Regions from separate parts of the Paucilactobacillus nenjiangensis genome, predicted to be linked through region 1. Evidence: predicted binding sites of a transcription regulator. Region 1 holds the regulator's gene; the other holds the start of a gene.
What was found. Region 1 encodes CtsR, which represses protease genes until heat stress. Its sites were predicted from a motif close to TTGGTCAAAAAAGGTCAAANA; they were not measured.

Region 1 (4,445 bases):
CAGCCAATGATTCAATTATTGCTAGTGTTTCTGATATGACCAAGGTAATGAAACAATCTCAAGTTGACACAGCGCAATTAAAAACTGACATGGCAAGCATGAAGACTGCAATGGGAACGTTGCAAAGTTTAGCTCCATTGTTGGATCAAATCTCATCAGCTAAGTCGCAAATTGCATCATTGCAAAGCCAATTGACAATGGTTTCAGGAATGGTTAAGTCGAAAGATCAAGTTAGCTCTGATCAGACGGCCGCAACTTCGACACAAGCCACATTAGATGCAGAAATTGCCAAATTGAAAGCGTCTGGTGCTGACACTACAGCCTTAGAAGCTGCTTCGGCTGCTAATTCTACGGCAAATAAAAAACTTGGAACTGATGCTACAATAAACGCAAATGCATTTAATTTAGTTAAAACTCAATCAACAACAGCTTTACAAAAGTTCAGTGATCAATTAAGTGGCGCAACATTGACTACGGATGATGCTAATCAGATGTTAGCTCAAGTTCAAAAGATTATGACTGAAGCTGATACATTATTTAATGAAACTGATCCACTGTTGAGTGATACTACAATTAATAATTTAAATTCAGTCGCCGGTAGTACACAGACATTGAAAGAGAGCCTATCGCATGTCAATACTGTGATTGATAGTAATTTGGACTTATTAATTGATGGTTCATCACAACTTTCTGATGGTAATTCTCAATTAAATGATAGTTCACCAACTCTTGTCAGTGGAATTGAACAATTATTTGATGGCGTAGCCAATAAGATTATTCCTGGTGCAAATCAATTAGTAGCCAACAATGCCAAATTAAATTCAGGAGCTCAACAAGTTGCTGACGGTAATAAGACATTATCAGCTTCTGCTCCAACTTTAATTGCTGGTGTTGGACAATTATTATCTGGTGCATTGCAAATCAATGATGGTGGTTCACAATTGACTGCTGCAAGTCCACAACTTCGTTCAGGTACTGGTCAGATTGTTGATTCAACTGATCAAGCAGCTAGTGGCTCAAAACAATTGGCTGATGGTTCACATCAAGTTCAAGATGGTTTGGTCACCGCTGGAAATGGTACTAACAAGTTGAATACTGCACTTCAAGATGGTGTTAGCCAATTAACACCAGTTAGTGATTCATCTAAGAACACAAATCATTTTGCTACTCCAGTAACTACAAAAGACATTAATAGTGATACACAAGATTTGAAGAATACCTTTGCACCATTAGTATTAGCACTTGTGCTATTCCTAAGTGCGGTGGTAACCCAATTAGGTCTCTTTACACCTAAACAACGTAAGATTAGCTTATTACAAGAACCATTACTCGCAATTGGTGTAACGGCAGTTGTTCAAGCAATCATTGCAGATGCCTTAATCGGTATTTTAGGTGTGACTGTTTCAAACTGGGTTGGTTTAACACTCTTTACCTTGTTAACTTCAATCTTCTTCACCTTGATTTGCATGTTGCTTTATCATATCTTTGGCCGTGTCGGCGTACTGTTCGCAGTATTGTTGTCACTCCTTCAAGTGATTATCACTGGTCAAGTATTCCCAAACGCTATGCTTTCAGAGTTCTATCAAGCAGTTGGAAATATCTTACCAATGACTCATGCAATTCACGGTTTCGAAAATCTAATCAATGGCGGTGACTACAGCGTCTGGTTAGCAATCGCATTCTTAACAGTCTTTACTGCTATTCTCGGTGGTATCGCATATCTTGTTGATATGATGTTAAGTAAGCGTGATACAAATGATGCATCAGAAGAATAAGTAGTGAAATAAGTCGGTTTGCGACTGAGTATAGTTTAGAATTATGGATATAAGTGTTCTTCTTATGTTCATGATTCATAACTAGACGGAAGACGTAGACTTATTGAACACAATTCAATAAGTATGCTGACTGATGTAACGCTACTTAAATACAAAAATAGTTGGACCGAATAAAATCGGTTCAACTATTTTTTATCTATCTGAATGTGTGCAAATTTAGTCAGTGACTATTGTGTTTGATATATTTTCGATAAACATCGGTTATTTTAGGCTAAATCATTTGCAATTATGAATTTTGTTTGTATAATATTAGTCAACATTAGTCAAAGATACAGGAGGTTAGTTATGGAAGGCCAAAATATCTCAGATGTGATTGAGAACTATTTAAAAAATATTTTGTCCGATTCTGAGCACGTAGAAATCAGACGTTCAGAAGTTGCTGACCTGTTTGATGTAGTGCCATCTCAAATTAATTACGTTATTAAAACCCGGTTCACCATTCAAAATGGTTATCTCGTTGAAAGCAAACGAGGTGGCGGTGGCTATATTCGGATTGAAAAAGTTAACTTAATGGATGATGTTGCTGTGTTGAACACGTTAATTCAGGTCATTGGAGACGAAATCAATGAGCGGGATGCAGTTTCGATAATTCAAACATTGTATGATGAAGATGTGATTACACGTCGTGAAGCCGATTTAATGGCTGTGATGGTATCGAAGCAAACGTTAGCGTTTGACAATCGTCAAGTGGGGGATACACTTCGAGCACACGTTCTGATTTCATTATTGAACAGATTGCGTTACGAAAGTTAAGAAAGAGGGGAATTGTTATGGATAACTTATTTACACCAAGCGCCAAAAACGTACTTACTTTGGCTCAAGAACAGGCCAAACATTTCAAACATCAAGCTGTAGGTACGGAACATTTACTGCTAGCTTTGAGTATTGAACAAAATGGAATTGCTAGCAAAGTGTTGCAACAATTCTCAGTTGGTGAAGATGATATTCGCGAAGAAATTGAACGCTTCACTGGTTACGGGACTTTAACCGGCGCAGATAAGGATAGTTATTTACCATATTCTCCTAAAGCCAAAGAAATTCTCGCAGTCGCTGGAGAAGAAGCTAAACGCTTGGGCGCTTTGAAAATTGGTACTGAACACCTACTTCTTGCCTTATTATCAGATGAAAGTATTCTATCATCTCGCATTTTACTCAACTTAGATGTTGATTTAAATCAAGCACATCGCATTGTAATGCGTCGTCTCGGAGTTTCTGACGCACCTAAACGTCGCCAGGCTAACAAGCAAAAATCACCACAAGCTGAAGGGACACCAACTTTAGACTCACTAGCTCGTGATTTAACTCAGAGTGCTCGTGAAGATAAAATGGATCCCGTGGTGGGTCGTGAAAAAGAAGTACGTCGGGTGGTTCAAATTTTGAGCCGTCGGACGAAGAATAACCCAGTATTAATTGGTGAACCCGGAGTTGGTAAAACTGCGATTGCTGAAGGATTAGCTCAACGGATTATTAGTGGGGATGTTCCTGGTGATTTAGCTCAGAAACGTTTAATGATGCTCGATATGGGCTCATTAGTTGCTGGCACTAAGTACCGTGGTGAATTCGAAGATCGTTTGAAGAAAGTGATTGATGAAATTTATCGTGATGGAAATGTCATTTTATTCATTGATGAATTGCATACCTTAATTGGTGCCGGTGGCGCTGAAGGTGCTATCGATGCTTCCAATATTTTGAAACCCGCTTTGGCTCGTGGAGAACTTCAAACAATCGGTGCGACAACGTTAGATGAATATCAAAAGTATATTGAATCAGATGCTGCCTTAGAACGTCGTTTTGCAACCGTTCAAGTTGCTGAACCAACTGAAGACGAAGCCGTTCAAATTTTGACTGGTTTAAAGGATCGTTACGAGGACCATCACCATGTAGAAATTACTGATGATGCGATTGAACAATCTGTTACCTTGTCATCACGTTACATCAGTGACCGTTTCTTACCAGATAAGGCCATTGATTTGATGGATGAAGCTTCAGCTAAAGTTCGAATTGATGCGCAAGACAAACCATCAAAACAAACGAAGGCTACTGAAAAAATAGAAAAACTTGGTGTTCAAAGGGAAGAAGCTATCGAAGATCAAAACTTCGATTTGGCTGCTGAATTACGCCAAGAAGAACTCAAATTAAAGGCCAAGCTCGACAAACAAGCTGCCCCAGTTGAAGATAGTCATGCGAAGTATGATTTGAAAGTTACTGGTGAAGATGTTGCTGAAGTTGTTGCTGAATGGACAGGAATTCCACTGACACAATTACAAAAGAGTGAAAGTGACCGCCTCGTCAACTTGGAAAGCATTTTGCATAAGCGGGTTATCGGTCAGGGTGAAGCAGTTTCTGCCGTGTCACGAGCAATTCGTCGTTCAAGCAGTGGCCTGAAAGATCCTAACCGTCCAATTGGTTCATTTATGTTCCTTGGACCTACTGGGGTTGGTAAAACTGAATTAGCTAAGACTTTGGCTGAATCAGTCTTTGACTCAGAAGACAGCATGATTCGGGTCGATATGTCTGAATACATGGAAAAATACAGTACCAGCCGTTTGATTGGTGCTGCACCAGGTTATGTGGGCTATGATGAAGGTGGACAATTAACTGAAAAAGTTC
Region 2 (4,445 bases), 150 kb from region 1:
TGAGCCTTTTCAACTTCGTCCAAGAGAATCAAACTATAGGGGTGGCGCCGAACTTGCTCAGTCAACTGACCGGCTTCTTCGTAGCCCACATACCCAGGAGGCGAACCGATTAACTTCGCCGTGCTGTGTTTCTCCATATACTCACTCATATCAAAGCGAATCATTGAATCGGTTGAACCGAATAATTCTTTGGCCAGTTGTTTAGCAGTTTCTGTTTTACCAACTCCGGTAGGGCCAACAAACAGGAAGGAGCCAATTGGACGACCAGATTTATTCAAACCAATCCGGTTCCGACGAATTGCCCGGGTAACTTTATTAACAGCTTCATCTTGACCAATTACGTTAGCTTCCAAGTTTTTATCTAAATCTTTCAATTGAGATTGTTCTTGTTTTTGTAATTCGCCAACTGGAATATTGGTCTTTTCTTCGACAATCGTTTGCATGTCTTTTTCAGTGACCGTTGCGGATTGATCCGAATGATTTTCTTCGGCATCTTTCTTGGCTTTTTCGAGTTTCGCGACTTGATCACGGTAAAAGGCAGCTTTTTCATAATCTTCATTGTCCAAAGCTTGTTGCTTATGGGCTTCAGCCGTGTGAATTTCATTTTCAATTGTGGCTGGATCAGCGGTCTTTAAAGTTAAGTTCTTTTTGGAACCAGCTTCATCAAGTAAATCAATCGCCTTATCAGGTAAGAAGCGATCTTGGATGTAGCGCGCAGATAACTTAACAGCTGCATCAATGGCTGCGTCAGTATATTTAACGTTATGATAATCTTGGTAACGTGATTGAATTCCACGTAGAATTTGTAAAGTTTCTTCTACAGATGGTTCATCAACTTGAACTGGTTGGAACCGACGCGCTAAAGCGGCATCTTTTTCAATCTTACGATATTCATTTAAAGTCGTCGCACCGACTAGTTGGAATTCACCACGAGCGAGGGCAGGTTTTAAGACGTTACCTGCATCCATACCACCTTCAGCATTCCCAGCACCCATAATTTCATGGATTTCATCAATAAAGAGGATGATATCATCGTTCTTGGAAACTTCATCCATTAATTTTTGGAGTCGTTCTTCGAATTGACCACGGACACCAGTACCTTGGACCAATGACACGACGTCTAAACGAATAACTTGTTTATGGGATAATTTAGCAGGGACTTGACCGGCAACAATTGCTAGTGCTAAACCTTCAACCACGGAAGTTTTACCAACTCCGGCTTCACCAATCAAAACGGGGTTATTCTTCGTCCGACGATTCAAGATTTCAATCACACGGTTGATTTCATTGTCCCGTCCAATCACGGGATCAATTTTGCCTTGCTTAGCTTGTTCAGTTAAGTTGAGACCAAATTGAGCGAGTAAACTATCGCCGCCGTTATTATTACCACCGCGACCACGTTGAGCTTGTTGTTGTTGATTTTGTTGCGCTTGCGAAAATTGAGCTTGGTTTTGTTGTTGAATTGCGCGAAGCATTTCATCTAAACTACCAAACCCGAATTGACCGTTATTGTTGTTATTATTGTTATTTGCCATTCCGTTACCTCCATTTAAGAAGTTTTGTGTTTGTTTTAATTGCTGATAGCAGTTTTGACAGAGGTCAACTTGTGTCCGTTGACCATTCAATGAAACTTGTAGGTGAATGGTGGCGGGATTCTGTTGACAATTTTGACACAACATGAAGTGAACCTCCTTTTAATAGTAGCAGTGTTTGGTCAAAAAAACATTGACCTTCTTTGACCATTGACTATATTATACATGCATTTATTTTAAATGCAAGTCATTTGTATTAACTCCGTAACCGTTGGTACATAAGGGATTAAGAAGGCTCCGTAAAAATATTGTTGTAGAAAATTTAGCAAACTAACTCGTCGAGTGCTAATTAATCTCTGGTATAATAGACGCTAGGAGGTCGGTTATGGATAAAGATTATTTTCAGTTATTAGAACAGCTTCGAACCGGCGTAATTACAGAGTTACCGATTGAAGCCAGTGAGTTTGTGGAATTCCAAGCAATCTTCCACGCTTACGAGTACCGAAAAAGAATAAAAGGGCAGGCGATGCGGGGCGGACAGATTATCTATCGGATGGTTGCCGAATAGCTAAATAAACCGTTTACATTATTTAACTTGAATTTAACGCTTACAATTGCTAAAATATTAACAAACGAGAACGGATTGTCCATAAAATTGGAGTTCTCATTAATTTATACTCTTGAAGGAGATTGATATCATGGAAAAACAAGATTTTAACGTAACAGCAGAAACAGGAATTCACGCACGTCCAGCAACTATTTTGGTGCAAACTGCATCAAAATTTAGCTCAGACATTACTCTTCAATATGATGGTAAGGGTGTCAATCTTAAGTCAATCATGGGTGTTATGTCACTTGGTGTAGGCCAAGGTGCAGCAGTCACAATTTCAGCTGAAGGTGCTGATGAAAAAGACGCAATTGCAGCTATTGCTGAAACTATGAAAAAGGAAGGACTGTCTGACTAATGTCAAACCGACTCAGTGGAATTGCCGCCAGTAATGGTATCGCAATTGCGAAGGCTTACATGTTAGTAGATCCCGACCTGTCTTTTAATGAAGAAACTATTACGGATACAAAACGTGAAGTCGAAAGACTTCACGATTCATTTAGTGAATCAAAAAAAGAACTCGAGATTATCAAGGAACACGCAGTTAAATCACTAGGTGAAGAAGAAGCAGCAGTTTTCGAAGCACATATTACGATTTTGACTGATCCTGAACTAATTGGCGCCATTGAAACTAAAATCAATGACGATAAAGTTAATGCTGAGTCCGCAGTCAAAACCGTCACTGATATGTATATTGGGATGTTTGAGGCAATGACCGATAACCCTTATATGCAAGAACGTGCGGGTGATATTCGTGACGTCACTAAACGGGTCACGAGTCACTTATTAGGAGTAATCCTTCCAAGCCCTTCATTAATCGATTCCACTTCAATCGTAGTTTCACACGATTTGACACCTAGCGATACGGCTCAATTAGACCGTCAATTTGTGAAAGCATTTATCACTGATATTGGTGGTCGGACTTCACATTCAGCTATCATGTCTCGAACCCTTGAAATTCCAGCCATTGTTGGAACCGGGGATGCGACAACTTCAATTAAAGACGGTGATACCATTATTGTTGATGGTAATACCGGAGAAATCATTATTGATCCTTCAGATGATGAGATTAAACAATATGAAGCTGAAGCAGCCAAGTTTGCGGCTGAACAAGCTGAATGGAAATCTTTAAAAGATGCCAAAACTGTTAGTGCTGATGGCAAACATTTTGACATCGCTGCTAATGTTGGGACTCCTGATGATTTAGATGGAGTTCTGGACAATGGTGGGGAAGCAATTGGTTTATTCCGTTCTGAATTCTTATATATGAATTCATCAGAATTGCCAACTGAAGACGAACAATTTGAAGCTTATAAAAAAGTAGCTGAGGGGATGAACGGCAAACAAGTTGTTGTTCGGACCATGGATATTGGTGGCGATAAGCATTTACCATACTTACCATTGCCAGAAGAAATGAACCCCTTCTTGGGTTACCGGGCTATTCGAATTAGTTTGTCTCAACAAGACATTTTCCGGACTCAGTTGCGTGCGCTCTTGCGTGCATCTAATTACGGTAAAATTGCCATTATGTTCCCTATGATTGCCACGGTTAACGAGTTCAAACAAGCTCGTGCTATTTATGATGAAGAACGCCAAAAGATGATTGATGCTGGACAACCAGTTGCTGATAATATCGAAGTCGGAATGATGATGGAAATTCCTGCTGCAGTTATTATCGCCGATAAGTTAGCCAAATATGCTGATTTCTTCAGTATTGGAACTAACGACTTGATTCAATATACTTTTGCGGCCGACCGTGGAAACGAACATGTTTCTTACCTCTATCAACCATACAATCCATCATTGCTTCGCTTGATCAAGCAGGTGATTGACACTGCTCATGCTGAAGGTAAATGGGCTGGTATGTGTGGTGAAATGGCTGGCGATCAAATCGCCGTTCCAATCTTAATGGGACTAGGTCTTGATGAATTTTCAATGAGTGCGACATCAATGCTTCAAACGCGTTCATTAATGAAACGCTTGAATACTGCTGATGTTAAAACCTTAGCTGACAAAGCTCTTGAACTTGAAACAAATGAAGAAGTTCAAAAGTTAGTCGAAGATTCATGTAAGTAAATATGATTAATAATTTGGATTTTGATGAAAGGTGACTTTCATTGAAATCCTTTTTTGTTTTGCCTTGGTATCATCAAATTAAGATCGTTTTCAATTCAATCCAGACTTCAATTGAAAATATAAAAAAATACCAAACCTCATTCAGTCATGAACGTGGTCTGATATTACTATGTCGAATAATTCTTATTTATTTAATTGAAGTTTTTCATAACGATGTTCTAAGAAGAAGT

Region 2: the regulator CtsR is predicted to act here: its motif matches at 1,723-1,743, upstream of F0161_RS04240 (ATP-dependent Clp protease ATP-binding subunit).

The regions. Positions count from the first base shown of each region.
Region 1 is NZ_CP043939.1:691,731-696,175, forward strand. It holds gene F0161_RS03500 (YhgE/Pip domain-containing protein) at 1-1,775, shown strand, start outside; gene F0161_RS03505 (CtsR family transcriptional regulator) at 2,121-2,588, shown strand; gene F0161_RS03510 (ATP-dependent Clp protease ATP-binding subunit) at 2,606-4,445, shown strand, end outside.
Region 2 is NZ_CP043939.1:842,685-847,129, forward strand. It holds gene F0161_RS04240 (ATP-dependent Clp protease ATP-binding subunit) at 1-1,679, opposite strand, end outside; gene F0161_RS04245 (hypothetical protein) at 1,918-2,100, shown strand; gene F0161_RS04250 (phosphocarrier protein HPr) at 2,231-2,497, shown strand; gene ptsP (phosphoenolpyruvate--protein phosphotransferase) at 2,497-4,215, shown strand; gene fucP (L-fucose:H+ symporter permease) at 4,399-4,445, opposite strand, start outside.